DNA from 2 places in the Dialister sp. i34-0019-2H8 genome. Region 2 is predicted to be linked to the other one. Evidence: riboswitches for the same ligand, from Rfam matches in the RefSeq annotation. Region 2 holds a riboswitch; the other holds the start of a gene.
What was found. A riboswitch is a leader RNA that binds a small molecule or an ion and turns the genes downstream of it on or off. The one in region 2 is predicted to bind S-adenosylmethionine.

Region 1 (16,091 bases), 450 kb from region 2:
GATTTCCTCTAATGAAGCATACGGAGGAAATCTGACCAGGAAGACCATCGATTATTTCTGTCACTTGCTGGAATCCCCAGAAGATTTGAAAGATATCAAAGCAAATGACACGGATTTTGCGTCTAAGCCAGAATTCGATGCCATCAAATGGGCCGCCGGAAAAGTGAATCCTATATATAAAACATCCTATGCTGATGTTTTGCGCGTGGCATTCACCTACAAATTCAAAAGAGGCAGATTAGCAGATCTGGTTAGTTTGCTGTCTGGCCGTGATTTTGAAACACGAGAATTTAAAATTGAAATCGAAGAGGACTCTTTTGCCAAATTGCATGATGCGGTATTGCATACCATCAATCAGACCAATTACGAACGATTCCTTATGATCATAAATTCGGCGGGTATTGTGAAGCCTTCCTTGATACGCTCGCAGAATGTGTTGAACTTTGGTTATGCACTTTACTTGGCACTGCGGGAGCGCAAGGTGGCCGATGGTATCATCGAAAAAATCGTGCGGCACTGGGTGGTGCTCTCGATTTTGACAGGACGGTATTCCAGCTCCCCTGAATCCATGTTTGATTATGATATCAAGCGTTTCTTCTCTTATGATGACCCGGTAGAATATTTGAATGTGACTGAAGCAGGGGAACTTTCTGCTGCTTTCTGGAATGTTACGCTCTTACAGAAATTGGATACTTCCGTAGCAAGCAGCCCCTATTTCAATATTTTCTTAGCAGCACAAGCAAAATCGCATGACAAAGGCTTCTTGTCAGAACACATCGAAGTGGAGAGCATGTTGGAAAATCGCGGCGATATTCATCATCTGTTTCCTAAAAAGTATTTGACGGATCATGGTCTGCTTAAATCGATGTACAACCAGATCGCGAATTACGTATTCCTTCAGCAGGAAATCAATATCCGAATCAGTGATGATGCCCCGTGTATCTATATGAAAAACATATTGAGTCAGTGCGAGTCCAAAATTCCTCAATATGGAAGTATTGTCGATAAGGAGGTACTGAAAGATAATTTGCGCCAAAACTGCGTTCCAGATGGATTTGAAAATATGGATATCACTGATTACTCCGATTTCCTAGTTAAGCGAAGAAAATTGATGGCAAACAAGATTCGTGAGTATTACGAATCGTTGTAAAAAAGACACAGCCCCTGTATCTGCAGGGGCTATTTTGCGTATGTCATAGATAAGAAGAAAATAAAGTGAGATTTTTGAAACACTCGATAAAATCGAACTGTTTTGCATGTGCACACGGGTATACATGTAAAAATACTAAGGCATTATTGTATCGAAACTTGTCCTCCGACCGAAAGAAAGATATTTGGTTATAATTTTGGCTTCATAGATAATGAAGACGAGAAGCATTATTTTAGACCTGGTGAATATTATGATGAAGAGGATCTTTATAACGATGTCATATATAAAATATACGATTATTTTCACTTGATGAATGACATAAAAATAATAGAGACAGATGATGATGGAAATGAATACTATGTTAATAAATATGTGAGAAAGGGAAAACTAGTTTACTATCCTTGCTATCGTCCACCGGTAAAGGGGGTCTCACGCATGCTTGGGTTTAGCTCCTTCAAATTCAAATATGAAAATGAAGAAGATGCTATAGATCATATAGAAAAACATATTGAAGGAAAAAGAAGAAAGAAGGAATATGATAAACAATTTAAAGAATTGGTCCGAAAACTAGATGAAGCTTATATTGAAGCGACATCTCCAATATTAGATGATTCATGGAAAGTAGTTAAAATAGAAGGGGATGAAATAACTTATAAGAAGGGACGTGAATCCATAACGCTCAAAATATCAAGACCTGAATAATAGCATTATATATGAGAGATTGTAAACTGGTTATTCATGAATCGGAGCCCCTTTTCAAGGTCATAGCCGAACGTTCAGAACGAATAAGCGTCATGATTACGACCGATCTTGAGTTTTCCAAATGGCCTGAGATGTTCAAGAATGCCACACTGGTTGCGGCATTGGTAGATCGCCTGACCTACCACTCCCATATCCTTAACATGAATGGCGAATCGTATCGCTTCCAAAATGCGCGCAGAAGGAAGTCGTAGTTTTTTACGCTCAAAGTGGCTCAGAAATTCACGGCCACATGGCTCAGTTTTTCGCAATCACAGTGGCTCAAAAATTCACGGTCATGTGGTTCACTTTTTCATTGACATTCACACTTTTGAATCCATAGACCGGTTCCCCACACCAAAAAAAGACCGCTTGCGCGATCTTTTTTATTTCTATTTCATTATTCCCAAGCAGGAACGATGGTGCCTTTGTATTTTTCAGCGATGAATTTCTTGACGGATTCAGACTGATAGTACTTGACGAATTTCTGATAAGCCGGCTGATCCTTGTCCTTCTCGCGGGCAGCGATGATCATAACGGCGAGCGGGGTATCCTTGTCTTCGAGGAAGATGCCCTGGTCTTTCGGGGAAAGTCCGGAGCTCATGACGTAGTTCATGGTGATGACGGATGCATCGACATCAGCAAGGCTTCTTGGAAGCTGAGCGGCTTCGAGTTCCTGGAATTTCAGGTGTTTCGGGTTTTCTACGACATCTGCCGGGGTGGCTTTCATGCCGACGCCTTCCTTCAGCTTGATGACGCCTGCTTTTTCGAGCAGCTGGAGACCACGGCCTTCATTGGTCGGGTCGTTCGGGATGGAGACGGTAGCGCCGTCCGGCAGATCCTTGATATCCTTATACTTATCGGAGTAGACGCCCATGCGCATCAGGATAGCTTTGCCGATAGAGACGAGGTTTGTATTGTGCTGTTTGTTGAAGTTCTTCAGGAACGGTTCATGCTGGTAGACAACGAGGTCGAGATCGCCGTCAGCGAGTGCCTGGTCCGGAGTGACATAGTCGGAGAATTCCTTCACATTGACCTTGAGACCTTTGCTTTCAGCTTCTTTGGCAGCGGCTTCGACGACTTCTGCATGCGGACCAGCCGTAGCACCGACGGTGATCTCTTTCTTTTCCTGTACAGAGGCAGCGGCCGAGGAGGCTGGCTTTGCGTTGGAACCACAGCCGGTGATGATGGCTGCTGCGGAGAGGGCGCAAAGTCCAGCGATGACGAGTTTCTTTAACATAAATATACTTCCCTTCTTTTATAAAATCCGGTGTCTATGTATGGAAGCGGGAGAATTCGCATTTCCTATAGATCCGGTGGAAAACCTGATAAGAGGCATGGGGCAGGGCGCATATAGAGGACGCAGAGGAGAAGGCGGACATAGCCAGTCTCCATTCCCCAGGCTTATCCATTTTTTACTTCTTATTCGCCTTTTTCGCAAGATTGCTTCCGATAAACTGGATGAGCTGGACGACGACGATAAGGACGAGGATGGTAGCCACCATGACGTCGGCCTGGAAACGCTGGTAGCCGTAGCGGATGGCGAGGTCGCCTAAGCCGCCGCCGCCGATGGTGCCTGCCATAGCGGAGGAACCGATGAGGGTGACAATGACGACAGTGATATTCTCAATGACGGAAGGCAGGGCTTCCGGGATGAGGACTTTCTTGATGATCTGGAATGGGGAAGCGCCCATGGATTCAGCTGCTTCGATGAGGCCGAAGGGAACTTCACGGATGGAGGTCTCGACCATGCGGGCGGTGTAGGGGATCGCAGCGATGGTCAGTGGGACGATGGCTGCGGTGGTGCCGATGGAGGTGCCGGCGATGAGACGGGTGAGAGGAATGATCGCGACCATCAGAATGATGAATGGGATGGAGCGGATCATATTGATGACAAAAGCGAGCGGCTTATTGAGCAGGCGGCAGGCGAGAATGCCGTTTTTCTCCGTGACGACGAGGAGGATCCCCAGAGGAATGCCGACGACAGCGGCGATCAGGGCAGAAACGCCGAGCATGTAGAAGGTTTCTGCCGTACTTTTCAGAAGAAGATTACTAATGACTGGAGACATATCCGAGCACCTCGCTTGTGATAGGTAACGATTTCAGATGACTGAGCGCTTCTTGCATATCGCTGTCATCGCCAATGATGGTGATAATGAGACGGCCGAAGGATACATTCTGGATGTAGTCGATGGAACCGTACAGGATAGATACGTCCAGATTGTACTTTTTGATGAGGTTGGCGATGATCGGTTCATTTGCGACGTCGCCGCGGAAGGAGAGGGAGAGGACGGTCTGGTCGTCCGCGTTCTCTTTATCAGCATGGATATCCATGTGGGAGAGCTGTTCCGGTACTTCCGAAGACATGACCGAGCCGACGAATTTTTTCAGAGTCGGAGTCTGCGGATTGGTGAAAAGATCGACGACGGAGCCTTCTTCGATGATGCGGCCATGTTCGATGACGGCGACACGTTCAGCGATCTCCTTGATGACTTCCATCTGATGCGTGATCATGATGATGGTGATGCCGAGCTTCTTATTGATATCTTTCAGCAGCTGCAGGATGGATTTGACCGTTTCCGGATCCAGCGCAGAGGTCGCTTCATCGGAGAGAAGTACGGATGGATTGGACACGATAGCGCGTGCGATGCCGACACGCTGCTTCTGTCCGCCGGAGAGCTTTGCGGGGTACTTATCTTTGTACTCAGTGAGACCGACCATCTCGAGGATGTCATCGATGCGTTTCTTCTGCTCTGCCTTCGGCACATTGGCAAGCTCCAAAGGGAATGCGATATTTCCTGCCACTGTGCGGGAGGACAGCAGGTTGAAATGCTGGAAGATCATGCCGATGCCTTTGCGCTCGCTGCGCAGTTCCGCCTTGGAGAGCTTCATCATGTCTTTGCCATTGATCAGGACTTCGCCTGTGGTCGGTGGTTCAAGCATATTGATGCAGCGGACCAGGGTCGATTTCCCTGCACCGGACTGCCCGACGATACCGTAGATCTCACCATCTCTGATGGTGACGCTGACGTCGTCCAGTGCTTTGAAATTGCCATATACTTTCGTTATATGTTTGAGTTCAATCATTGGAGTCTCCTCATAAAAACAAAAAACTTTCATCGGAAGATGAAAGCTTGCAGTCGCATCATCTTTCGAGAATACACTCGCTGGAATTGGCACCGTTTCATAAAGATGGTTGCCGTGGCTTCAAAGGGCCAGTCCCTCCGCCACTCATGATGAAAGTCGTATGTAATTCAATCGACAAAGCCGATTGAATGAATTGTACTCTTTATGAGAAGGAAAGTCAATAGGGGGGAAGGGGGAGCCCGTGGGGCGTGCTGCCCTTAATTTCGTGCGAAAGCATCGCTTGAATGAGAAATTAAAAATGAGAAATGCGAAATGGTGGTGCGGCGCATAAAAGTATAGCAGCGCCGCGAAGTATAAAATAATGGCGAGACCCGAAGCTAGTATTTAGTCACCAGTCACTAGTCACAAGCCACTCCCAACCCATTTTCCTTTTGCACCGCTTCGCCTCTAATGCTATAATATACTAAAGTATCGTAACTATAACTACCCAATGACAGGAGGACATATCAATGAGTGTGAATCACAGACTGGTGAATCCGCTGACGGATCAGCTTTTCGATGGCATTCTGACTTTGAAGACGAGAGAGGAGTGCTATGAATTTTTTGAAGACCTTTGTACGATCAATGAACTGCGTGACATGTCGCAGCGTCTGGAAGTGGCACGTATGCTCGAAGCGGGAGATAAGTATGACCGCATCGAAGAAGCGACGGGCGCAAGCACTGCCACGATTTCCCGCGTGAAGCGCTGCTTGAAATTCGGCGCCGACGGATATGTGCAGGTGCTCTCTCGGATGGGAAAAGACGTGTCGAAGATGACTGACTGATGATGTTAGGGACATGGGGATCCAATCGACGGATCAGATTTGCCGATGGATGCTGTCTGACGATGATCGGCTCCCTGTCTCCTTCGGTTTTTCAAAAAGGAAGAAATACCATGCAACCACTCCTACTTTCTCATAAAGGCTTCAAAGCCTATGATATTCGCGGTGTCGTGGGGGCGGAGGTGAACGAAGACTTGGCATATCGCGTAGGTCGCGCGTATGCAGCACTCTACCATCCGCAGGCGATGTGTGTCGGCTATGATATCCGTCCGAGCTCTCCTGCCATCGCTAAGGCTGTCATGCGAGGTCTGACGGATGGCGGCGCGGATGTGATGGACATCGGCCTTTGCGGGACGGAAATGATGTACTTCGCTACGTTCCATTACGGACTTTCCGGCGGCATCATGATTACCGCGAGCCATAATCCATCGAATTACAATGGCTTAAAACTTGTGCGCGAAGGGGGGATCCCTGTCAGTGCTGATACGGGACTGAAAGACATCGAAGCACTCGCATTCTCCGGTGATTTTCCCGAGGCAGAGAAAAAAGGGAAGATCTTTGCGAGACAGATTCTCCAGGACTACATCGACTGTATCCTCTCCTTTGTGGATGTCACGAAGATGAAGCCACTTCACATTGTGGTGGATGCAGGAAATGGCTGTGCCAATATCGCCTTCGCGGAACTAAAGAAACACCTGCCCTTTACTTTTACAGAATTATATATGGAGCCGGACGGAAGCTTCCCTCATGGTGTGCCGAATCCGATGCTGGAAGAGTGCCAGAAGCCGCTCAAGGAGAAGGTGCTCGAAGAAAAAGCAGATCTCGGGATCGCCTGGGACGGAGACTTTGACCGCTGCTTCTTCATCGATGAAAATGGGAAATTCGTAGAAGGCTGCTACATGGTAGGACTGCTTGCATCCTATTTTCTCAAGAGGCATCCCGGAGAGATCATCATTCACGATCCGCGCGTCTTCTGGAATACGGAAAAGATCTGCCGTCTCTATGGAGGTGTGCCCGTCGAATCGAAGGGGGGACATGCTTTCATGAAGGAGACTATGCGTCGCGTCCATGGCATTTATGGAGCTGAAAACAGTGCCCATCATTTTTTCCGTGACTTCTCTTACTGTGACTCCGGTATGATCCCATGGCTCATCGTGACAGAGCTTATGAGCGAGACAGGCAGGCACCTTGGCGAAATGGTCGCTGAAATGGAGAAAGAATTCCCCGTGAGCGGAGAGATCAATCTGCCAGCCCAAAATGTGGAGAAAACCCTCGCTGCAGTCAAGGCAGCCTATGCACCGAAAGCCTTGGCTATCGATCCTACGGATGGCGTAGGGCTTGAGTTTGAAAATTGGCGTTTCAATCTCCGTCCATCGAATACGGAGCCTCTTATACGTTTCAATATGGAGACGATGGGAGACCGATCGCTCCTCGAAGAGAAGAAAGATGAGATCATGAAGCTCGTCGAGGAAAGTAACAGATAATGCGGCTTATCGCTTCTGCGCGGGCAGCAGCGCCCATCGGGCATTCGTTTTGAGAGGATATGCTCTTAGCGATCAAGAGCTCTGCCCTGACACATACATATGATGTATACGATCCCTCATGTAAACAAAGGGACTGTAAAGAAATGAATCCTCATTTCTTCACAGCCCCTTTTTACTTTGCTTTCATTGTTCAGGGTTCAGGGTTCAAGGTTGAGGTGGCGGCTTCGCCGCCTTTTTTAGAAGATGGTATTCTTGTATCGCAGCCTTCCCCCCCTAGGGGAAGGTGCCCGCAGGGGCGGATAGGGTGACTATGGCATGAAAGACAGCTGGGATAAGGTTTCCCGGTCACTCCTATGAGAGTTGCAAGTCCCCCGCGGCAGATGGAACGCGAAAATGAGATGATCGTTATTTCACATCGCCATTGTTTTTTATACGTGACTATTGCATTTTCATGCAAATAGGTGTATATTTATTGCATCCAATCCAACTACATGTGAAAAGAAAGCAAAGAGGGTATAGATGATGAATAAAATGTTGAAACTGGTCATCCTGGGTGTGGCAGCCTGCGGTGTATTTGCCCTTACCGGCTGCGGCGGAGACAAAGCCGCTTCTTCTGCAGCATCGAGTGCGGCAGGACAGGGCGCTCTCCTTCAGAAAATCAAGAAAGACGGTAAACTCGTGGTAGGTACAGCACCGGGCTTCCCGCCTTACGAATTCCTGGATACTTCAGTCAAGGATAAAAAATCCATCACGGGGATCGATATCAAAATCGCAGAAGCCGTTGCGAAGAAGCTCGGCGTCAAGCTCGAAGTACAGGACATGACTTTCCAGTCGCTCCTGGCTTCTATCACGACAGGCAAGATCGATATTGCGATTTCCGCCATCACTCCGACTGCAGAACGAGAGAAGACTGTCGATTTCTCCGACAGCTACCTCGTCGGCAAGCATACCCTCCTTGTCCGTAAGGAAGATGCAGGCAAGTACAAGACGCTGGCTGATTTCAATGGCAAAAAGATCGCCGTCCAGAAGTCTTCTCTGCAGGAAAAGCTGACCAACGAGCAGATCAAAGATGCACAGGTCGTATCTTTGACGAAGGTTCCGGATGCGCTTTTGGAACTCCAGCAGGGCAAAGTCGATGCTGTCCCGGTACAGAGCATCGTCGGCGGACAGTACCTCATCACGAATCCTGATCTGGCTCCGACGAATGTATTCTTCAAAATAGACAGCAAAGGCTCCTCGGTCGCCGTACCTAAGGGCAATGAAGACTTTATCAAGATCGTCAACGAAGTCATCAAAGAGAACCGTGATAATGGCAACATCGATAAATGGGTCGATGAAATGACGAAGAAAGCCGTAGAAAACGCAAAGAAATAAGTCAGGGCAGGGCTAGAAATCGGTATTTCCGGATCGGTGCAAGCGCCAATTTCTCACGAGAGCTCAAACCCTGCTTATAATATTGCTTCTGCGATTGATGCAGCGTTTTCAAAAATTTTACAAATCTAAGGACGGATGTACGTTAGCGGCTGCATCCGTTTTTCTTATTGACATGATTTCCATCATCATGCTAGTATGGCATGAGTGAATTACCAATTTGGGAAAGCGAGGTCTTTCAAATGAAAAAATCTGTAAAATTCGCACTGCTTGGTCTGGCTGCTGCCGGCGCACTTCTGATGGCTGGCTGCGGGGATGACAAAGGCATAGCGAAATCTGCTGCCTCCGGCGAAGCGCAGCAGGGACAGCTGATGGAAACCATCAAGAAGAGAGGCAAGATCATCGTCGGCACCTCTTCCGGCTACCCGCCATATGTATTCGTAGACTCCGGCTCTGCTGACAAGAAGGTCATCGGACTCGATATCGAAATGTGCCAGCAGCTCGCTGACAAGCTCGGTGTCAAGATGGAAGTCCAGGATATGGGCTTCTCTGCACTGCTCTCCTCCGTCACGGCAGGCAAGGTCGATATCGCTGTCGGCGGTGTCTCCCCGACTCCGGAACGCGAGAAAGTCATGGCCTTCTCTGACAAGTATCTTCCGACGGAGCAGAAGCTGCTCGTCCTGAAGAAGAATCAGCATGTATATAAGACAGCGGCAGATCTGAAAGGCAAGACCATCGGCGCAGAAAAGTCCACCACACAGGAAGCGACGGCACAGAAGGTCGAAGGTGCGAAAGCCCTCGGTCTCTCCAGCGTACCGGATGCGATCCTGCAGCTGAAGAATGAAAAGCTCGATGGGATCGTTCTCGAAGGCGTCGTAGCTAAACAGTACCTGATTTTCAATGATGACCTCGCTCTTGCAGATGTACAGTTCGAAGGGGCAAAGAAAGTCTCTGCTGTAGCGATGAAGAAGGGCAATGACGATCTCATGAAGATCATCAATGAGATCATCAAGAAGGATACCGAATCCGGCCAGTTTGAGAAATGGGTCGATCAGTACAGCAAGATCGCAGTAGAAAAAGCGAAGTAAGGCTATCGGACTTTGCTCGTGCATATTTTGCATAAAAGGCGCAGTCTCCATGGAGGAGGCTGCGCCTTTTTATCAGCAGGAAGGAGTAAGGCTGAAAAGTACGCGATATCGCAGAGCCTATCTGCTGCACGCATGCGGAGCTTTCCGTAAAGGGAAGAATAAAAGAAATTGGATCTCGAAAAATTGCGAAAATTGAATGAATAATTATTGACATATATGCATAATCATGCTATTATCTATGCATACAAAAACGTAAGGAAACACTGATGAAATCTGACTCTGCGATTTAATCAGCGTTTCCGCAAGTCCGATGGGGACGATTTCACTAGAGAGGTGCGTATCATGATGATGAAACATAGCAAAGCATGGAAAGCAGCTGCCCTTGGTCTGGCAGCTATGGCGGCATTCACCCTGGCAGGCTGCGGCGGCAGCGCTGACAAAGCGGCATCGAGCAAGCCACAGACGCAGAAAGAAAGTCCGCTGATGCAGAAGATCAAGAAAGAAGGCAAGCTCGTCGTAGGCACTGCGTCTGGCTACCCGCCATATGAATTCGTCGATACATCCGTCGGCGAAAAGAAAGTCATCGGCATTGATATGGAGCTTGCACAGAAAGTCGCTGACAAGCTCGGCGTCAAGCTCGAAGTGCAGGATATGAATTTCCAGGCGCTTCTGACCTCGCTGACCAGCGGTAAGGTCGATATCGCCATCGCCGGTATCAACCCAACTGATGAACGTAAGAAATCTATGGATTTCTCGAACAACTATCTGCCTACAGAACAGCTTGTCATCATCAAAAAGGCAGATGCGGATAAATATAAGAAAGTAGAAGATCTCTACGGCAAGACCATCGGCGTCCAGAAGTCCACCACACAGGAAGCTCTGGCAAAGGAAAAGATCAAGGATGCCAAGATCGTCGGTCTTGCGCATGTCCCTGAAGTCGTGCTCGAGCTCAAGCATGGTAAGGTAGATGGCCTCGTTGTCGAAGGCATCGTCGGTCAGCAGTATCTCATCTTCAATGATGACCTGATGTTCTCGGATATCAAATTCCCGAATGCTGTCAAGAACTCTGCGGCTGCCATTCAGAAGGGCAACGAAGATGTCCTTGCTGTCGTGAACGAAGTCATCAAAGAAAATACGGACAATGGCAACTTCAAGAAATGGACAGAAGAATACAGCAAGAAAGCTGTAGCGAATGCGGATAATAAGTAAGTAGAACCGTTCATCGGTAGTGTCACTTGGTAAGACGATTTTCTCTAGGGTTCAGGGTCTGTCTCTGGGGCTTGACGCTCCATGGGCTCACCCTGAACCCCTTCTTATTTTCTATAGTCAATCCCATGCTCGTGTGTTATAATTAAACATCGAATTTTCTGATAAAATCAAAAGACTAGGAAAGAAGGATATGTAATGACTGATAAAAAGATCCCATTCAGCGATGAGCTGATCCGACAGGTAGCACAGCAGTATGGTACACCATTTCACATCTATGATGAAAAAGGCATCCACGACAATATGAAGCGTCTGCAGAAGGCCTTTTCCTGGAATCCGAATTTTCATGAATACTTTGCGGTGAAAGCGACGCCAAACCCCTGGATCATGAAGAGCCTCAAGGAGCTCGGCATCGGTGCAGACTGCAGCTCCATGGCAGAGCTGGTGCTTGCTGAGAGTGTCGGCATCACCGGTGATCAGATCGTATTCTCTTCGAATGATACCCCGGACGAAGAATTTTTGAAAGCGAATGACCTTGGCGCCATCATCAATCTGGATGATGTATCGAATTTAGGCGACATGGAACGTCTTCACATCGTCCCGGAAAAGATCTGCTTCCGCTATAATCCGGGGCCGGAGCTTGCACGCGGCAATGCGATTATCGGTACTCCGGAAGAAGCCAAGTATGGCATGACCAAGGACCAGCTCATGACCTGTGTCGACTGGGCGAAGGACCATGGGATCTCCTACATTGGTATCCATACCATGGTCATCTCCGCGGAGCTCCAGCTCCCGGGGCTTCTCGGAACCATCAGCATGATGTTTGATCTTGCGAATGAGATCAAGAGAGAAAAAGGCATCACCGTCTCCTTCATCGACTTTGGCGGCGGCATTGGCATCCCCTATCGTCCGGAACAGGATCCGGTCGACCTCGAAGGCCTCGGCGAAGGTGCGAAGAAGCTCTTCGAAGAAAAAATGGCAGGCTTTGAAGATACCTGCATCTCCTTTGAATGCGGCCGCATGGTGACCGGCCCGTATGGCTTCCTCGTCACGAAAGCCATCCATTACAAGCACATCTACAGAGACTACATCGGTACCGATGCCTGCATGGCCGACCTCATGCGTCCGGGGATGTATGGCGCCTACCACCACATTACGGTCCTCGGCAAAGCAGATGCACCGAAGGATCACGTCTATGACGTGACCGGCTCCCTTTGTGAGAACTGCGATAAATTCGCCATCCAGAGAGCACTTCCGGAAATCGAAATGGGCGACCTCATCGTCATTCATGATACCGGCGCTCATGGTCACAGCATGGGCTATAACTACAATGGACGCCTCCGTCATCAGGAGATCTTCGTCCATGAAGATGGCAGCATCCAGCAGATCCGCAGAAATGAAACCCTTTGCGACCTCTTCGCGACATTGGATTTCCCGGGACTTGCAGAAAATACGGAGAAGGTAGTGAAATCATAAAAAACATAGATTAGATCACGACGTCAAATCAGACAGTGTTTTAATTACTGCTTTTTTAAGGTGTTGCGGCATATGCTGCAACACCTTTTTTATTGATTAAGGGATAAAACTGACACGTATCTTTTCCCAATTGTTGGTTTGTCAAACATATGTTATACCGTGCTTGATGAAACCATGGAGTGTATCTTTGGGAGATTTCCATACTTCTTTAATGTACGCCCAAAAAGAGTAAGGTCTTCGTCAAGCCTTGCTTTGTTGAATCGTTTAGTGAATTCGGTGCCGTTATCTGTCTGCACACATTCCATAGGCATAGGGGAAGCCTGAACGAGATGCATCGGAAATATCATGGAAGAGTAGGTGCTGCACTCTTCAATGGCTTCCATATAACGCCAGCGTGAGAACTCATCAATGGCGGTATATGGATAGAAGCGTCTTCCTTTGGCTTTCACTAGTCAGACATGCGGATGGCACAAATTCTGGGAAAGAGAAGCAATGTCGAAAAAAGCCGTGGGCGGAGGGAGCGTGGTACAAGCGGGTACTCAATAATAAGCCATTTGTAATAAGCCATTTGGGCAATATGCAATACGCTAAAACGCGTCCGATGTTTCGCAACATGCGAAACATCGGACGCGTTTTCTGAAGTCTGAAGTCTGAAGTCTGAAGTCTGAAGTCTGAAGTCTGAAGTCTGAAGTCTGAAGTCTGAAGTCTGAAGTCTGAAGTCTGAAGTCTGAAGTCTGAAGTCTTCAAGTCTTCAAGTCTTCAAGTCTCTTCGTTTAGCACTTCTTCCTCTTCTCCCGTTCCTGCACTTCCCGTACGACTTCTTCAATGGTCGTCCCCTTGATCGGTTCTTCCCCATTTTCTGCCCATGGGAAATGCATGTGTGGAGCGACGCGTTCGAAGAAGTGGGGGAGATGCGTCGCATTGTCATCCACGTGCTCGGGAACGAAGACGGGGAGACGGGAGGGGAGGATCTCAAGGTCGATCGGGAAATTCGGTCCCTTATCTCCGTCTACATTGGTCGAGAGGGTATCGCCTTCCGTGATGGAGATGTGCGCTTTTTTGATACCGACGACCGTGACGAAGTCAGGACCCATCTGGAAACCGGCGAGGAGCTTCGGTGCCTGCCTGATGGCATTCAGCCAGGCGAAGTCGTGGAAGAGGCAGAGCTTGATGATGCCTTTATTGCGATCCTCCGGCGGGATGAGGTTGCGGAAGCTGCCGGCAGAGTCTGTCAGCATGGCAGCGATCAAAGGGGAGGAGACTTGTATGACGGTGCCGTTTTCCTCTTCGATCTTGAAGTGATAGGATCTCTGCTTGTTCAAGACCTGCATGCCTTTCATGAAGTAGGCGAGCGATCCGAAGAGGGTCTTTTCTTTGATGGAGACTTCGCTGACTGCTTCAGAAATGAGACCGGCGGCGACAACGTTGATGAAGTAGCGGTCATTGATCTTGCCGACATCGATCTTCGTCTTGACTGCATGCTCGAGCATACGGATGGCTCCCTGTGGGGAGCGTGGGATGTGAAGAGCGCGGGCGAGGTCATTGACTGTACCGAAAGGGATAAAACCGAAGGCGGAGTGACTTCCTACGGGTACCATGCCATTGATGACTTCATTGATCGTGCCATCACCGCCCATGCAGATGACGTCACGTCCTTTTTCTGCGGCGATGCGTGCAAATTCCGTGGCATCTCCGGCTTTTTCAGTCAGCTTGATCGTGATATTGTCATAGCGCTTTGCCAGTGTCGTATGGAGGAGCGGGATATAGCGCGGGGCTCGTTCGCGTCCGGAGGTCGGATTGACGATGATGGTGCATCGTGTGGATTCTGTCATGGGTATCTCCTGAAAAAAGTGTGGGGGATCCGGAGATGTCATGAGTGAGGAAATGGCAGTCCCGTTTTTCCATTGGCGGGAAGATCCTTTTTGAGGAAAGTGCCCTACATGGTCTACTCTGATCTCCGGTCACACCGCTGTACGTTGAAACTTATATCCTATATTATAGCGCAGATCGGCACACGAAAAAAGGCTCTCCCGCGCAATGCTCGTACGGAGAGCCTTTTATGCTGCCGGTCCTATCACCAGTCACCGGTTACAGGTCACCAGTCTTTCTTGATCTCGTTATACAGCTTGACAAGACCCTTTTCCATGGCGAGGTTATTCGGGGCGGCGGGCTTGACCGTGTGAAGGAAGATACGGCAATTGGTGTCGGGGATAGCGATGAAGACATGCTGACACCAGACGAAGCCGTTCGGCGTCAGGGTGCGGAAGTATTCAGAGAGTGTGCCGCCATGTGCAGAAAGGCGATCGGAGATGGTGTCCGCATCCATGAAGCGCTCATAGCGAGGGCGGTCTTCTTTCTGAATGGAGAGATATCCGAAAGCACGCATTGCTGTGCGGTAACAGTAGGTGTGACCGGGATGAAACTTGTGATAGTCCCGGCAGAAAACGACAGGCTGGCAGGTGCCGCGGTCAAGATCATTGATAACGATGGCATGGTAGAGGTCGTAGAGATCCTTTTCAAGACCGTTCACTTTCATCTGCTCGATCTGGATGGCATTGCGTGTGATATTGAGAAGCTTGCAGCGCATGAGGAAGCGTTTTCCGAGCTGGGCGATCTTCTGCACCTTCAGCCAGAGATACTGATCATCGATGGTATAGGTGATGGCGTAGGGCTGGTCGGAATCGTAGACATGGGAGAGCAGACGCGCGATTTTTTTACGGATCGGGCTCTCCGGCATATTGAGGCGGGCTTCACTGTCACGTGTAGTGGGTGCGCCGACGGAAGCAAGTACGTCTTGATAGGCTGGGGAGGCGAAGCGGAAATAGAGCTTGCCATCTTCCATGGTCTCTACGATCGCAAGTGACTCATCCGTCGTGAAGTCCATATCTCCCGCTTTTTCATAATATGCTGTGAGCTCTTCTGTCTCAACGTCAATATGCTGCAGAAGGATATGGGCTTTCATCTCATCGAAGGGGAGCGGCTTGCCGAAGAAGTAGCCCTGGATCTTTTCGCAGCCGATGTCTCGGAGAAAGCGGAATTGTTCTTCCGTTTCCACGCCCTCTGCCAGCGTACGAATGCCGATCTTTTTTGACATATGAATGGTGGACTGGATGATATCCTTCGAGCGCTGCGTGAAATTCGACAGAAAGTCCATGTCGATCTTGAGCTCATCGAAGTGATAGTCCTTGAGCGCATTCAGTGAGGAGTAGCCGCTTCCGAAGTCATCCATCCAGACCTGATAGCCCACCTCGCGGAAGTGGTCGAGGATGATGCGGATCTCTCGTGCGTTTTGTACGAACATGCTCTCCGTGATTTCTATGCAGAGAAGGTGGTGGGGGATCCGGTATTTTTGGGTTCGTCTTTCCACCTCGGTGAAGATGTCACAGGTGAGGAAGTCCATGCGGGAGAGGTTGATGGAAATCGGGACGACCGGTATGCCGTCATCCAGGCAGGCGCGGAGGCGCTTGCAGACCTCTTCTAAGATGTACAGGTCGAGCTGATAGAGCTGGCGTGTATTTTCAAGAGCCGGGATGAATTCACTCGGCTTCAGGAATCCGTACACGGGATCGATCCAGCGGGCCAGCGCTTCGAGACCGCATAGCGTCTTCGTGATGGAGCGGATGACAGGCTGGTAGTAGACCTGAATATAGCCTTTGGAAAAGGCCTCATC
Region 2 (17,032 bases):
GCCACGAAGAACCCATCGCTCTGTGCCTGATCCGGCCAGATGGTGAGCATACCCTTTTCGGATGCGCCAAGGCCTTCCAGCTGGAAATCGATCGGCGTAAATTCGGGATGATCTCTTAAAAATGCAGTCACGATGTCTTCATTTTCCTTGCTATTGAGCGTACAGGTACTATAGACGAGGGTGCCGCCTTTTTTCAGGTACTTGGCCGCTTCTTCGAGGAGGGCCTTCTGCAGGGGCGGAAATTCCTGCAGATCCTCTCTTGTCCTGCGCCAGCGGATCTCCACCTTGTGCGACAGGACGCCAAGCCCTGAGCAGGGCGCGTCGAGAAGGACCTTATCATATTTCTCATAAACGGCGGGCATGGGCTTCGTCGCATCGCGCGGCCCTGCGTGGATGATGGTGATGCCTTCCTTCTTCGCATTCTTTTTGATGAGGGCGATCTTGTGCGGATAGAGATCCCATGCATCGATCGAGCCCTCATTCCCCATCATTTCTGCCATCTGTGTGGTCTTGCTGCCAGGGGCCGCGCACATGTCGAGGACCGTCTCCCCCGCTTTCGGAGAGAGGACTTTCGCCGGCACCATAGAAGAAGCCGACTGCACGTAGGCAAGCCCTTCCTTCAGGACTGTGCCAAAGAAATGATTCGCCCCACTCTTGATCGTGAAGCCTTCCGGCAGATAGGGGATGGGCGCAGCTTCGATCCCTTTTTCTGAGAGGAGTTTCTCGAAGTCAGTCAGTGGCTGCTTCAAAGGATTCACACGGATGGTCATCGATGGGATCTCATTGAACGCAGAGAATACGGCATCCGCTTTTTCTGCGCCCCAGGCGTTCTGCCAGTCTTCAATGAGCCAGCGCGGCTGGTTATAGGTGAGCGCATCATGGAGGAGTGCATCTTCTTTTCTCGAAGGGATCCGGAAGCTGTCTTTTTTACGGAGGAAATTCCGAAGGACGCCGTTCACGAAACGGACATTGCCCGGATGCGTCACCTTCTTGGCGATCTTGACAGACTCATTCACCGCAGCCGACTCGGGGATGCGCGTCAAAAAGAGCAGCTGATAGAGGGAAAGACAAAGAAGGATCCGCACGGAAGGATGCAGCTTTTTCACCTTCTGCGTCGAAAGCTTCCCGATGATCCAGAGAAGGTGATTGTATTTCCGAAGGACGCCGTAGACGAGCTCTGTCAGAAGGTGCGCCTCCTCGGCCTTGAGCGGGTACTCTGCAAGGATGCGCTGGAGCACGATATTGCTATAGGCGTCTTTTTCAAGCACGTCGTAGAGCGCCTGATAGGCAAGGCGGCGCGCGGACGGTACGGGCTTAGCAGTCGAATGTGTCATTGACTTTCACCTGATATCCATTCACAAAGTCACCGGCAGCCATTCTCTTGTGGTTCTCCGGCTGCAGGGAGGAGATCGTAAGCGCTCCCTTTCCGCAGGCGATGGTAAGGCCGTCCTTCGTAGAAATGATGGTCCCCGGTGCTTCTTTACTTTCCCCATCGCTGACCTCGGCGCGATGGATCTTCACGCGCTTGCCGCGGAAGAAGGTATACGTCCCGGGATTCGGATACATGCCGCGAATGAGTGCATCAAGTGTTTTGGCATCCTTCGTCCAGTCGATGCGGCCCATCTCTTTCGTGACTTTTTCCGCATAGGTCGCTTTTTCATGATCCTGCGGCGTGGAGCGTGCGAGCTTTTCCGGAAGATCCTCCAGGACAGAGATCAGAGCCTTTGCTCCCATCTCTCCAAGCGCCTCGAAGAGCTCCCCTGCCGTCATATGAAGAGGGATATCCATCTGGACGGTCTCCACGATATTGCCGGTATCCATGCCCTGATCGAGCTGCATGATCGTGACGCCGGTCTTCTTCTCTCCGTCGATGATGACGCGCTGGATCGGAGCAGCGCCGCGATACTTCGGAAGGAGCGAAGCATGGACATTGATCGCGCCATAGGTCGGGATATCGAGCACCGCCTTCGGCAGGATGCGGCCATACGCGATGACGACGAGGAGGTCCGGCTTCAGCGCTTTCAGTGTCTCCACCTCCGAAGGGTCTTTGAAGGAGAGCGGCTGGTGGATCGGAATGTTGTGAGACATCGCAAATGTCTTCACCGGAGAATAATTGATCTTCTTCCCGCGGCCATTGATCTTATCCGGCTGTGTGTAGGCTGCGACGGGCGTATAGCCATGCTCCACCATGGCAGAAAGAGCAGGCAGACAGAAATCGGGCGTGCCCATGAATACGATGCGATAGTTATTCTTCATCTTTTGGTCCTTTGTGCAAAGAAATAGCTTTTTCAATAAAAAGAATCCCGTTCAGATGATCTGTCTCATGCTGGATGCAGCGTGCCAGAAGACCGGAGGCTTTCTTCACCTTCTTCTTACCGTGGATGTCCTGATAGCGGACGATGACACGTGCATAGCGCGTCACTTCCCCGAAAAGGCCCGGCACGGAGAGACAACCCTCCGAGTCCGTCGCCATCTCATCGCCGTCCGGCTGCCATTCGGGATTGATGTAGGCTTCGAATCCGCTTTCTCCGTCATCTGCGACAAAGATGCGCTTGGAGACTGCGATCTGCGGCGCTGCAAGTCCCACTCCGTTTGCTTCATACAGCGTTTTCTTCATATCAAGGATCAAAAATTTCAGTTTCTTATCGAAAGAAGTCACAGGCGCTGCGACCTCTTTCAGGATCGGGTTTCCGGCAGTAATAATTTCACTCAAAACGGGATCATTCCTTTCGTTTATAAAATAGTGGCTGGTAGCTAGGGATTAGGGATTAGGCTGTCGGGTTCAGGGTTAGCCGTGGGGCGTGCCGTCCCTTGATTACGTTTGAAAGCTTTGCTCTCTAAATTATATGAGTGAGGAGTGGTGGTGCCCGAAGATGGAATTTCAGTCACCAGTCACTAGCCACTCCTAATCCCCAATCCCTAGCTACTCATCCCTGCTTTCAAACTTCAGGGTTAGTCCCTAGGACGGGTCGCCCTTTGATTTCGTTTGAAAGCCTCGCTTGAATTAGCAATGAGAAATGAGAAATGGTGGTGCGGCGCATAAAATTATGGAAGCGCCGAGGAGGTTTGAAGCTAACGGTTTTCTCGTATCGCAAACCTAATCCCTAGCTACTAATCCCTAGTCACTCAAGGTTCCTCATTTTACATCGGGTCTACATCGATAATTATATCATTTTCTTCAAAGATCGGAGACTGTCTCATGGCAGATTTCAAAGAAGAAAGTGTCCGCCCTTTGATGAGGATGGAAATGTAGTACATATTCCGCACCCTCTTGATCGGCTCATCGAAGGGCGGCGTGAAGGTGGTGGGCACTGCGAGCTGGGGATTCACCTGCAAAAGCCAGTGATAGATGCGGTTTGCTTTTTCCGTCGCCGTCTTTTCCTCTTTATGGAAGCAGGTGATCTTCATCATGCGGGAAAAGGGCGGGTAATTCAGCAGGCGTCGGTACTCGATCTCCTGCCGGTAGAATCCTTCATAGTCCTGTCTGGCCGCCGCCTGAATGACATAGTGATCCGGATTATACGTCTGGAGCAGGACTTCCCCCTGCTCGCGGCCGCGGCCCGCACGGCCCGCACACTGGGTGATGAGGTTGAAGGTCTGCTCGGAGGCAAGGTAGCTCGGCATATTGAGCGGCCCATCTGCCGAAAGTATACCGACCGTCTGCACGCCGGGGATATCATGTCCCTTGGCCACCATCTGCGTGCCAAAAAGAATATCTATATCTCCGCGGCGGAATTTTTCCAGAATGGTCCGCGCGCTGTTCTTCTTCTGCGTACTGTCTACATCGAAGCGCTGGATGCGTGCTTCGGCAAGTGCCTCGTGCAATTCCTCCTCGACATGCTGCGTACCACGCCCGAGGTAGAGGATTTTCCGGCTGCGGCACTTCGGACATTCATGGGGCAGCGGATGCACTGTCTCGCAGTAATGGCATTTCAGCTGCGCAGTGTCTTTGTGATAGACCAAAGAAACATCGCAGTTCGGGCATTTGAAGACATAGCCGCAGTCAGCACACATGAGCGTCGTCGAGAAGCCGCGGCGGTTCAGAAGAAGGATGGACTTCTCTTTCCTTGCGATGGTCGCCCTGAGCATCTCCACCATCGGATGCGACAGCGCCTCCCCGGTGGGATCGCCCTTGAGGTCATAGATATGAATGGCGGGAAGCTTCGTCTGAAAGACGCGGTGCTTCATTTCCACAAGCTCGATCTTTCCCGTCTTCGCCGCATGGTACGTCGCGATCGAAGGCGTCGCGGCGCCGAGGACGATCGGGCAGTGGTAGATCTCCCCCATCATCTTGGCCGCATCACGCCCATTGTAGCGGGGCGTCTCTCCCTGCTTGTACGAGGAATCATACTCTTCATCGACGACGATGAGCTTCAGATGACGAAAGGGCATGAAGATCGCCGAACGCGAGCCGATGATGATCGTACTCTCGCCATTGGCGATGCGCTGGCGGTTGTTATAGCGCTCGCCCTTGCTAAGGCCGCTGTGAATGAAGACGACCTTGTCCCCTAAGAGTGAGGCGAAGTAGGATGTCATCTGGCTCGTCAGAGCGATCTCCGGCACCAGAATGAGAGCAGATCCGCCCCGTTCCAGCGCTCTCTCCGCGGCGCGCAGGTACACCTCTGTCTTCCCGCTCCCTGTCACCCCCTTCAGGAGGATGCCTTTGAATGCTTCCTGATCGACGGCTTTGGAGATCACGGAAAGCGCCTTTCGCTGCTCTTCCGTCAGCGCTCGATCCTTCCGTTTTTCCTGCTCATCGATCAGAGAAAAGGTCTTCTTTCTTTTATAAAAGACCTTTCCATAGCCGGAAAGGCAGAAGGCCTTCACGACACTCGAAGAAAAGCCCTTCTCCGCCGCCTCCCGAAAGGACATCGGTCCTTTCTCCGTGAGCGCCTGCCATAGGAGCGCCTGTTTCGGACTGCGCCGCTTCTGTGCCTCATCGGGCGCCTCATTCGGCGCGAGCCATTTCTCCAGCGGCTCTTTATGGACGGCGGAAAGCCGCTCCTTTCGGACAAGCCAGGCCGCCTTGACGCATTTCACGAGATCACTTCCAAGAAGGGTTTTCGCATCTTTTTCTGACAGACTGTCGACCGAAGGATCGATGAGCCCGCGAAGCTCTGCTTCCATCGGCACACGCGCCCAGTCGATCGTATACTCGGCCTCAGTCAGGATCCCCTTCTTGTCGATAAAGAAAAGTCGCAGCGCCTCGATCAGCATACACATATAATAGGAAGACAGCTTCCTCGCAAGTGCGAGCATTTCCTCCGTGAACCACGGGAAAGGATCGACCAGAGAGCGGATGGGAAGCAGCCGATAGGAGATCTTCTCTTCCTCCTCGCGGCGCACCGACAGGATGATCCCCTCCTCCGTGCGACGCGCAAAAGGTACGACGCAGCGATAGCCCACATCCGCTTGCCCGAGAAGCGCATCCGGGATCCGGTAAGAAAAGGTGCGGTTCAAGTGCTTCGACGGCCGATTGATCAAGACCTCAGCGATGGAAATCAGCATGACACCCTCCTTTCGGCGCAAAAAAAGAGAAGACACGAGAATATGTCTTCTCTATTTTAGCATATGAAGGAAAGGGGGTTGGGGTTAGCCCGTGGGGCATGCGGCCTCTGGATCAGGGATGAACGCTTTGCTTGAATGAGGAAGTAGGAATGGTGGTGGCGGCTTCGCCGAGATCGAGGGCTCAGGTCGCAGCTGTTCTGGCATTCGTTATCTCTCATACGACGTTTCTCGCCGCTCAGGATGACGAAACGGGGCGATACCCGCTTTCGGTATTCAAACCGCAAATCTCATTTCCCTCGGCCAGCCTCCTGCCCTTCGGGCATCCCCCTTCCCGAGGAAGGGGGCAGATGCATCATCAGCCTAATCCCTAGCCACTAATCCCTAGTCACTAATCACTCGCAGCACCTGTAAACCTGTTATTCTCAGATTCCTGCTTCTTTCTTCAGCACTTCCGCTTTATCGGTATGTTCCCACGGGAGGTCCACATCAGTGCGGCCGAAGTGACCATAGGCCGCAGTCTGCTTGTAGATCGGGCGGCGGAGATCGAGCATGTCGATGATGCCGGCCGGACGCAGTTCGAAATGTTTACGAATGAGTGCGACGATGGCTTCATCGGAGATCTTGCCGGTACCGAAGGTATCGACGAAGATGGAGACCGGACGTGCGACGCCGATGGCATAGGCGAGCTGGATCTCGCAACGGTCAGCGATGCCGGCAGCGACGATATTCTTCGCTACATAGCGAGCTGCATACGCTGCAGAACGGTCGACTTTCGTCGGATCCTTGCCGGAGAATGCACCGCCGCCATGACGAGCCATGCCGCCATAGGTATCGACGATGATCTTACGGCCGGTAAGACCGGCATCCCCCTGCGGGCCGCCGATGACGAAACGACCGGTCGGATTGATGAAGTATTTCGTATCCTGCAGGAATTTGGCCGGGATGGTCGGTTCGATGACATGTTTCACCATATCATCATGGATCTCTGCCTGGGTGACATCCGGGTCATGCTGCGTGGAAATGACGATGGTATCCACACGGACCGGCTTGCCGTCTTCATATTCGACAGTGACCTGCGTCTTGCCGTCCGGACGGAGGTAGGACAGTTCACCGGATTTTCTGACTTCTGCCAGACGGCGTGCCAGACGGTGCGCCAGTGCGATCGGCATCGGCAGATATTCCGGCGTTTCGTTCGATGCATAGCCGAACATCATCCCCTGATCGCCTGCGCCGATATCATACGGGTCGGCTTCATTGGATTTGGCTTCCAGAGACTTGTCGACGCCCATGGCGATATCCGGAGACTGCTCATCGAGTGCGATATTGATCCCCACGCTGTCAGCATCGAAGCCATAGGCAGATGTGGTGTAGCCGATGTCACGAATGGTATCGCGAATGACTTTCGGGAAAGCAATGTGCGCCGTGGTGGTGATCTCACCGAAGACATGCACCTGCCCCGTGGTGACGGTCGTCTCACAAGCGACACGGCCATTCGGGTCCTCTGCAAAGATCGCATCAAGAATGGCATCCGAGATCTGGTCACAGATCTTATCAGGATGCCCTTCGGTAACAGATTCAGAAGTGAATAAAACTTTTCTGGACATAGTGTTCCTCCTCAAAAAACGATGGGATTCTATGGAAAATCATTTTGCCATGGAAATACCGCTCCAATCACAGGATCGGTGTTTCCCTAAAACTAAAAAAGCTCTCCGCGCAGGGAGAGTCCAGTCTCTCATCTGCCAGCTTGCGCTGTTGGAATTAGCACCGGTTCCATCGGAATGGTTGCTGCAGCTTCCTTGGGCCAATCCCTCTGCTGCTCTGGATGAGTGATATTCAAATCGAAAATTATTGTAACATAGATATGCGCGTTAACGCAATAGAAAAATTCAAGTTCTAGGGCTGAGGCAAGCTGTGAGGCAGCAAAACAGAGATTCGCTGTCTTTGATCCCCAACCCCCTATCTCTGGGCCATGAACATGGACTGTCCGTTTCAACAGATTCAAAAACACGAAAGGGGCGCAGCATTCCTACCGCGCCCCTCTTCCTTTTATAATGATTTTGCCGCACACTTCTCCGCAGAGACCAGACTGCCATGCCTCTTTCATCGCAGGTCGCAAGACGATCATCCACAAAGAGAACCGCCCCATTCCCTACATATAGAACAGCAGGGTATCGATGATAAATACCGGGTACAGGATCAGTATCGCCCAGCCGATATACGCGAAGAAGCCGGGCATCTTGATGCCATCCTCTTCCGCGATCGCCTTGATCATGAAATTCGGTGCGTTACCGATATACGTATTGGCCCCCATGAAGACAGCACCTGCGGAGATCGCTTCCAGCATGAGCGGAGTGACCGTGCCGACGGTGGTCGCGATGCCTTCGGTCGCGCCAAGGCTCGCCGCAGTCTGCAGGAAAACAAGGTAGGTCGGGGTATTATCCAGACAGGAGGACAGGAGTCCGCACACCCAGAACATATGCCACGGCTGATCGATACCAAGCTCTGTGCCATGGACTTTGAGAAGCACGAGCGCCGGGATCATGGTGATGAAGATGCCGATGAAAAGAATACCGACATCGATCATCGGTGCCATGGAAAAAGCATTCGCCTTGTGGATACGATAGGGCGTAGTGTGAAGAGACAGGAAGGAAGCCAGAAGGATCAGTGCGATCTCCACGATCGTCGCATATGGGAATACGATGTCATCAAAGACTGCTACCCCTGCTCCATCCTTAAAGAATGGTACATATTCCGGCAGGAAACCATTGGCAATGACGCCGATGATGATGATGCCGATGTAGAGGAAATTGCGCTTCCCATCAATGTGGATCAGCGGCTCGCCTTCTGCCACCTTGATCTCCTCCGGCATGCGTCCTGCCGCCAGATCCTTTTTGTAATAATGGCGATCCATCAGGTAAAAAATGGCAAAAAGGATGACCATATTCACCAGAAGGATCGGCGTCAGCTGGAATGTCCATGCAAAGGGTACGCCTCGCTGGAATCCCATGAAAAGCGGCGGATCACCGAGCGGCGTAAGACACCCGCCCATATTCGCCACGAGGAAAATCAGGAAAACCATGATGTGCGAAACATGCCGGCGCCATGCATTGATGCGGATCAAAGGACGGATGAGCAGCATCGCAGCTCCCGTCGTACCGATCCAGCTCGCCATAAGCGTCCCGACAAGAAGGATCAGCGCATTCGTCTTCGGTGTGCCCGCCAGACGTCCGTCCACCATGATGCCCCCCGCTGTCGCGAAAAGACCAAATAAAAGTATGATGAAGGGCACGAAGTCCAGCAGCACAGCTTCAAGAAAACGCTCGAGGCCTTCCTGCCAGCCGTAAATGTACGAGAACGGGACCAGAAATGCGACACTCCAAAACAGAGCGACCCATTTTTCATTCTTCCGCCACCACAGGCCATTCACCAAAGGCACGAGGGCTACCGAAAGAAGCAATGCGACAAAAGGAATGATACTCCAAAGAGGCAGCGACATATTCACCGCCTGATGCACCGCTTCTTGAGCAGATACCAAGGGAGAAGACCCCGCAGTCAGCAAAATGGCGTACGGAAGTGCTTTGAGGGATCGACGCATAGTTTTCACCTTCCATCAAGATTATGAGTGGGGAATATACTTTTTATTATACCAATCATTAACGCACATGATTATTATTTATTTGTCTCCATTTCAAAGCCATATCATAGTCTAGGATTTATGCTTTTTGAAAGCACGTACGTATACCGCGTGTCATCCTATAGATTATAAGTTATGTCCGAAGTATCATATATGATATATATGTGAAAATATAGATAGCATGCAAAAACCGCGGCTCGATCGAGCCGCGGCGAGAATGAACAGATAAGGAAAGAAAGGAAAGTCAACAAGCCCTTGCGCCAGGGGCGATCGGCTGATGAAGATGCGTCTATAGGAAGCGCTCGATCACCGAGCCCCGATCACTACCACTAGAGGTAGAATAGCAGCGTATCAAGGATGAATACAGGGAAGAGAATTTCGAGCGACCATCCGATATACGCGAAGAACCCGGGCATATGGATATGGCTGTCTTCCGCGATCGCCTTGACCATGAAATTCGGAGCATTCCCGATGTACGTATTCGCTCCCATGAAGACAGCTCCCGCAGAGATCGCTTCGAGCATGACAGGCGTCACGGTGCCGACAGAGGTGATGACCCCGGACGCTGCCCCGAGGCTCCCTGCCGTCTGCAGGAAAACAAGGTATGTCGGTGTATTGTCCAAGAAGGAGGAAAGCGCCCCTGTGATCCAGAACATCTGCCATGGCTGATTGATGCCCAGAGCAGCGCCATGCGTCTCGAGAAGGACCAGTGCAGGGATCATGGTGACAAAGATGCCAGAGAAGAGAACAGCGACCCCTTTGATCGGATTCATGGAGAATTGGTTTTCCTTATGAATATTCGAAGGCGTGGTATGGATAGAAAGCTGGGCAGCCGTAAGGATCAGAATGATTTCTACCAAAGTGGAATACGGGAAAACGATTTCCTCAAAGATCGGGATCCCTGCCCCATTGGCAAAGAATGGAAAGGCTTCCGGCAGGAAGTTATTCGCCATGACACCCACGATGATGAGCAGGATGTAGAAGAAATTCTTTTTGCCATAGATCTTGACCAGCGGCGAATTATCATGGAGCTGCATATCGCTTGGCTGACGCCCGGCAGCCAGTTCTTTCTTGAAGTAATGGCGATCTATGAAATAGAAGGCAATAAAAAGAAGGATGAGATTCAGCACCAGGATCGGGAAGAGATGAAACGTCCATGTGAAAGGCACACCGCGCTGGAAGCCCATGAAAAGCGGCGGATCGCCAAGCGGTGTAAGGCAGCCGCCCATATTCGCCACAAGGAAGATCAGGAAAACCATGACATGCGCCTTTTCCTTGCGCCATTCATTGACACGGATCAATGGGCGGATGAAAAGCATAGCCGCACCCGTCGTTCCGATCCAGCTTGCCATGACCGTACCCACGAAAAGGATCAGCGAATTGATGATCGGCGTCCCGGCAAGCTTGCCATGGATCATAATGCCGCCCGCCGTCGCATACAGACCATACAGAAGGACAATGAAGGGAATGAAATCGAGCAGGATCGATTCCAAGAGACGATAGATCCCTTCAGAAATACCATACGCATACGAGAATGGTATAAGGAAGAAGAGCGCACACCCGAGCGATACCCACTTCGTATTCTTCGCCCACCACAAGCCATTGATCAATGGGACAAAGGCCACTGCGAGCAGCATGACAACGAATGGGATGACGCTCCAAAAGGGAAGCGACTGATTCACCGCCTCATGAAAGACTTCATCCGCGGAAACAGCTGGGATCGAGCCAGCGGTCAAAAGAATGCTATAGAAAATACCCTTGGTAAACTTGGACATGGGACTTCACCTTCTGAATGAATGCTTATGATTTCCGAAACAACATAGATGCCATAGACAGGACTGATAGTCAGATCAGACTTATCCACTAGACCCGCAAACCATTCGTTTTTGATACCGGAGATCGATCCATCGTATCATTCTAAAATGAAACGCTTCATTTTTAATCGCGAATTCATCATGTAAAGCAGTCATGGCTTTAGAATAATTGATGACTCTTCTCATGCTGATTCCCCCTTATTCGTGTTTTTTGTAACAATTTCAATTATAGCACCATTATCTGAAATGTTTATTATTTATTCATGCCAAGTTTTTATTATTTCTATAGATTGCAATTCATATTTTTAACTTTTCTTCTCCTTGCGCTCTTAAAACGAATGCGTAATCTATGAATATGGCTTCCTATAAAATATAAATATACACTTCATGGTTACTGTGTATACAGCCTATCGTCAACGGTCGTCTTCCGGTTGACTTATCCATTAAAGACCATCACCCAATAAAAAACACGGCATCCTTTCGGATACCGTGTTTTTTTAAGGCATTGCTTCTTGCGCTGCATCAGCTTCTTTAAAGCTATTTAAGGAAGCTGATGACGAAGCCATGTATAAAAATCCATATGAAATTCGACTCTGCGATTGAATCAGCGTTTCCTTAAAATGTATGTCGCAATAGCAGGTACACCAAAGCGCCGACAGCGGCCGTACAGGGGATCGTCATGACCCATGCCGAGACCATCTGGTAAGCAACACTCCAGTGGACCGCACGGAAACGCTTCGCCCAGCCCACGCCCATGATGGAGCCGGTGACGACATGCGTGGTCGATACAGGGAGATGCAGCATGGTCGCAGAGAAAATGATAAGGGAAGAGTTCAGATCTGCCGCAAGACCATTGACCGGCTGCATGCGGAAGATCTTATTTCCGACAGTACGGATGATACGCCAGCCACCGACACTGGTACCGGCACACATCGCCGTCGCGCATGCCACTTTGACTTCCCACGGCACCTCGAGCGCTCCGATATAGCCGCCCGACAACAGTGCCAGAGTAATGATGCCCATCGACTTCTGCGCATCATTCGAGCCATGAGAAAACGCCATGAGTGCTGCCGATGCCATCTGGATGTGACGGGAGATGTAATTCACGCGCGACTTCCCTACATTTCTGAAAAGAACATAGAGGAGCGTCATGATAATATAGCCCATGCCAAGAGCAACGATCGGAGAGCAGACGAGGCCGATGACGATTGTCAACACCCCGGCAAGATGGATCGCGCCTGTACCGTAAGAGATGATGACTGCACCGATGACGCCGCCGATCAGTGCATGAGATGACGAGGACGGCATCCCGATACGCCAGGTGAATAGATTCCAGAAGATCGCAGAGGCAAGCGCCGCGATAAGGACGACAGAGTCGACCATATGCGGAGAGGTGACGATCTCCCCGCCAATGGTCTTCGCCACCCCGGTAGAGATCATGGCGCCGACAAAGTTCAAAAAAGCAGACATCATGATCGCTATCTTGGGGCTGAGTGCGCGCGTCGCCACACAAGTCGCGATAGCATTAGCCGTATCGTGGAAGCCATTGATAAAATCAAAGCAGAGTGCCAGAATGATAACAAGCCCCACAAGGTACATATCAGGCATATTTCATGACCACCTCTTTGATCAGGTTTGCTACCTTCTCCGCCCGATCGCAGGTGTCCTCCATCGCTTCCATGATCTCCTTCCAGCGAATGATCTCCATGACATCGTGACTGCCATCGAAGAGATCGGAAATAGACTGGCGATAGATCGCATCCCCTTCGCTCTCGAGCTGATTCAGCTTGCGGGTACGCTGGCCGATCTCGATCTCATTCTTGTCGATGTCTTTCAAAAGTCGGAAAAGGACGATCAGCTCCTCAGCCATTTCGACCAGGATATCCGACATGCGCACCGGCAGCTTCGAGCCAATGCCCGCATGATACAGCTTCATGGAAAGCACGACATCCTGAATGTCATCGACACAGTCATCGAGTGTGGAAGTCAGCATAAAAAAATCTTCCCTATCGATCGGTGTGATGAAGACATGGCGCATCTTCGCTGCAATGTCATGTGTCACGCGATCTGCCGCATGCTCCAGATTCTTCACTTCCTTCGAGTATTTTTCCAGCTTCGTCGGGTCCTGCAGTACCTCTTTCGCCATCAGAGTGCCTTTGTGGAAATACTCTGCATTCGTCACAAGGAAATCGAAAAACTCTTCATGCTTATTCACCAGACTGAACATAACGTCTAACGTCCTCCGTTTTACCAAAAACATACGTATGTCTTTATGATATCTTATGAATGTAAAGCCTGTGTAAAATCCTTGACAAAATCTTCAACTTATCGAAAATCATTTATCTTGATTATAGCTGAAATCATGCGTTTTTTGAATGGGTTCATACAAATCTAATTGTATCTCAGGAAAAAGGTAATCTCAGGATTAGGGATTAGTAGCTAGGGATTCGGAGTATCAAGTGACTGGTGACTAGTGACTCGTGAGTGGAATACTACTTTCGGGCATCGCCCCATATATACTTGCGGCGGAGCCGCCACCTTCATTTCTCATTTCTCATTTCTCATTTCTCATTTCTAATTCGCGCATAGTTCTCATTCATAATCAGTGGACGGAGCCACCCCAAGAGCTCCCCCCTCCCCTTGACAGAATATCGATAATCATCTATACTGTCTATAGATGAGAAATTTCTCATCCCCTTCCACATTCCGGGGAGAATGTGGATTCTTTATGTATGCAAGTCCTACGAGTGTAAAAGGAGGAATTTTACCATGGAAGAAGCAAAAGTATTAGAAGAAATGAAACGCCTCGCCGGCACACAGACAGAAAAAAACCTGCGTGCTGCCTTCGCCGGAGAATCCCAGGCTCATGTGAAATACAACCTGTTTGCTGCAGAAGCGGAAAAGGATCCGTCCATCTCCCGCCAGATCGCTGATATTTTCAGAGAAACCGGCGCCAATGAAAAAGCCCATGCCAAACTGTGGTTCTGGCTCGTCGGTGATCTCAAGAAGACCACCGCAGAACACCTGAAAATGGCCGCTGCCGGTGAAAACGGTGAATGGACTTCCATGTATCCGGAATTCGCTGCTACCGCAGAAAAAGAAGGCTTCCCGCAGATCGCTTTCCTGCTCTCCAAAGTCGGCGAGATCGAAAAGCAGCATGAAGCACGCTATAAACTGCTGCTGGCTAATGTCGAAAACGGCCAGGTCTTCAAGAAAGGCGAAAAGAAACTTTGGATGTGCGCTAACTGCGGCTACACCGTAGAATCCGTAGAAGCACCGGAAGAATGTCCGGTATGCGGCCATCCGCAGAGCTTCTTCGCCATCAAAGCGGAAAACTACTAATAAGTCATTAAGGTAAGTCATCAAAAAGCCCCCGACATTTGATCAGCCCCTGTCAAGGTAGACATGGCAAATATCTAAAAAATTATAGCCGTAAGTTCCATGTTGGTGTTTTAGTATCAGCATGGGATTTGCGGCATTTTGTTATGCCGCGAATTTTGCTTTGTATTTCTGAATCCGTTTGTTCTCGGCAATCGGGAACTGTTCCGGGTTCTTCGCGTGCAGAGCTGCCATGCGAACTTCCATTGGCGTCCTTACTCCAAATCGTTCCTGAAAACGTTCGTAATTGTAAAAATGGACGTATTGGTCGATGGCCGAACGCAGCTCGCCGCCGCTGCTGAACTTATTCAGGGAATACATCTCTGTCTTCACAATTCCCCAGAAACCTTCCACTGGGCAATTGTCGATGCAATGCCCAACACGGGACATGGATTGCTCCATCCTCTGCTTCGAGAGCTTGAACTGGAATGCTTTACTGGTATACTGGAACCCCCGGTCACTGTGGAACAACGGGTGTGCTTCCGGATTTTTGCGAATCGCCTGCTCAAATGTGTCAAACACCAGCTTATTGTCATTGCGTCCGCTTATGACGTAGGCGACAATCGACCGGTCATAGAGATCGAGGATGGCGCTCAAATAGAGCTTTTTGACGACTGATCCTTCGTACCATTTGAATTCTGTCACGTCCGTTGCCCACTTCTGGTTCGGTCGTTCTGCCTGAAAACCCCTGTGAAGGATGTTCTCTGATGTGGCTTCTGGTGTGGTCCTTCTGTATTTTGCCTTCTTGCACCGGATCACGGAATGGATATTGAGCTCCTTCATGAGTCGATGAATGCGGTTCCTGCTGTAATGCGTGTGGTTCAGGCGATTGATCCAATCAGTCATGCGCCGATAGCCCAGGATGTGGTGGAATCGTTCATCATACTCTTGGATCAGTTGGGCGATGATCTCGTTTTCTTTTTCCGCTTTTGGGACATCTCGCTTCAGCCATTGATAATAGGATGCTCTCGTAATACCTACCTGACCACACAGCCAGCAAATGCCCCAGCCCTTTTCTGCGTGGCACTGCTGGATTGCTTCATAGGTTATGGCATGGCGCAGCCTGCCAAGTTTCACCTCCCTTCCAGGGCTTTCAATTTTTTTAAGAAATAGACCAACCTCTCCTGTTCCTCAAGCTGCCGTTTCAAGCGCCGGTTCTCACGCCGGAGACGTTCCATCTCGTCAACTTCTTCGTCGGTTTTATGATGTCCGCGCCGGTCGGTAAGGCCAGCTTCCCCGTCAGCGACGTATTTCCTCACCCAATCGTATACCTGACTGTAGGAAACGTCATAGTGCGCAGCGGTGTCCTTGTAGTTCTTGCCATGCGATAGACAATACTCCACAATCTCCTTGCGCTCCGAAAGCGATGTTTTCTTTCTTGCTCCTGCCATATAGACCTCCCGTTTTGGATCGTAGTCCTTAAGTTCTATATGGTCATTATACTGCTTCATCCAGTGCCGGAGAACGGAACGGCTTGAAATGTTGTATTTTGCTACGATGTTGTCAATGCTGCCCTCGCCACGTAGCACGGCAAGGACGCAGCTTGCCTTGAATTCCTTGCTGTAGCTTGCGTTCCCAGCTCTATCCATGAAAGAGGCCTCGCCCTGTTTCTCGTATTTCCTTACCCAGCCACGAAGACTCCGCTCGGATATCCCATTCGCTCTGGCGATTTGTCGGTAAGATCCTTTGCCGGAAAGATATTCTCTCACTCTGGCAAGCATCCAATCTGCTGAATGTTTCCTTTTGGCCATTAAAAAAATCCCCCTAAAGCAGTTTGGTTATTTACCTTGTCTGCTTTAGGGGGATCATATCAATTCTGGCAGGGGCTTTTTGATTGGGATTCAAGGTCAACCTGCACAGCGTATCGCCCTTTGATTGTGAATGAAAGCTCTACACGCCAGTGAGAATTGAGAAGTGTTGGTGCGAATCAGAAGCGCCGCAGAGCTTCATATAAGGAAACTACGAGAGAACGGGCTATCCCCCCATTTCCTTTTATCCCATCACACATGGTGAATACCACTTCCCCGTATCGTCATTTCGAGCGAATGCGAGAAATCTTCCTTGCACGCCGGTAAAACGATGACCGTAGGATAACGTGAAGCCAATGATCCCAAGCGATTTTTACGTAACCGCCTGCATGCAGAATACCGCTGCAGCGTGGAGATCTCTCGACTACGCTCGAGATGACTATACGAGAGAACGGACTATCCCCCATTTCATCCATCACGCACGGAGAATGCCGCTTCCCCGTATCGTCATTTCGAGCGAAATCGAGAAATCTTTGTCATCCGCGGGCAGGCGTTTCCCGCACACTTGCATGAACGCGACTGACGATTTCAAACAATGGTTTGCATACCGCCAGTGCCCTATCCGCCCTTTGGGCACCTTCCCCTAGAGGGGAAGGCTGCGATACGAGAATACCATCTTCTAAAAAAGGGCGGCGAAGCCGCCACGAGAGCCCTGAACCTTGACCCAAATGAAAGCAAAGTAAAAAGGGGCTGTGAAGAAATGAAGATTCATTTCTTCACAGCCCCTTTCAAACAGAGCCGTATTACCAAAGTCTCACAGCCGGTTTCTTATCCGGTTCACCGAAGCGGTGGATGGTATCTACAAAACGGACCGTACCGGTCTTGTAGCGGAGGACCAGCGTGCTGGTTCTGGCACCGCCGCCAAAGTAGCGGACGCCTTTCAGCATCGC

Region 1: it holds a riboswitch for S-adenosylmethionine, as region 2 does, so the genes downstream of both, ACGG9R_RS06535 (methionine ABC transporter ATP-binding protein) here and metK (methionine adenosyltransferase) in region 2, are expected to answer to the same signal.

What each region holds. Positions count from the first base shown of each region.
Region 1 is NZ_BAABYQ010000001.1:1,524,784-1,540,874, reverse strand. It holds gene ACGG9R_RS06560 (DUF262 domain-containing protein) at 1-1,150, shown strand, start outside; gene ACGG9R_RS06555 (hypothetical protein) at 1,259-1,852, shown strand; gene ACGG9R_RS06550 (ATP-binding protein) at 1,864-2,103, shown strand; gene ACGG9R_RS06545 (MetQ/NlpA family ABC transporter substrate-binding protein) at 2,289-3,128, opposite strand; gene ACGG9R_RS06540 (methionine ABC transporter permease) at 3,304-3,957, opposite strand; gene ACGG9R_RS06535 (methionine ABC transporter ATP-binding protein) at 3,941-4,975, opposite strand; SAM riboswitch class I at 5,031-5,131, opposite strand; gene ACGG9R_RS06530 (YerC/YecD family TrpR-related protein) at 5,485-5,799, shown strand; gene ACGG9R_RS06525 (phosphomannomutase) at 5,910-7,280, shown strand; gene ACGG9R_RS06520 (transporter substrate-binding domain-containing protein) at 7,800-8,654, shown strand; gene ACGG9R_RS06515 (transporter substrate-binding domain-containing protein) at 8,894-9,739, shown strand; gene ACGG9R_RS06510 (transporter substrate-binding domain-containing protein) at 10,082-10,948, shown strand; gene ACGG9R_RS06505 (diaminopimelate decarboxylase family protein) at 11,144-12,421, shown strand; gene ACGG9R_RS06500 (hypothetical protein) at 12,574-12,870, opposite strand; gene ACGG9R_RS06495 (diacylglycerol/lipid kinase family protein) at 13,195-14,253, opposite strand; gene ACGG9R_RS06490 (putative bifunctional diguanylate cyclase/phosphodiesterase) at 14,517-16,091, opposite strand, start outside.
Region 2 is NZ_BAABYQ010000001.1:1,078,535-1,095,566, reverse strand. It holds gene rsmB (16S rRNA (cytosine(967)-C(5))-methyltransferase RsmB) at 1-1,334, opposite strand, end outside; gene fmt (methionyl-tRNA formyltransferase) at 1,315-2,256, opposite strand; gene def (peptide deformylase) at 2,246-2,713, opposite strand; gene priA (primosomal protein N') at 3,142-5,508, opposite strand; gene metK (methionine adenosyltransferase) at 5,931-7,112, opposite strand; SAM riboswitch class I at 7,238-7,337, opposite strand; gene ACGG9R_RS04535 (sodium:proton antiporter) at 7,658-9,103, opposite strand; gene ACGG9R_RS04530 (sodium:proton antiporter) at 9,472-10,917, opposite strand; gene ACGG9R_RS04525 (anion permease) at 11,572-12,564, opposite strand; gene ACGG9R_RS04520 (DUF47 domain-containing protein) at 12,557-13,183, opposite strand; gene rbr (rubrerythrin) at 13,726-14,298, shown strand; gene ACGG9R_RS04510 (IS3 family transposase) at 14,440-15,411, opposite strand; gene ACGG9R_RS04505 (helix-turn-helix domain-containing protein) at 15,408-16,085, opposite strand; gene glpX (class II fructose-bisphosphatase) at 16,886-17,032, opposite strand, start outside.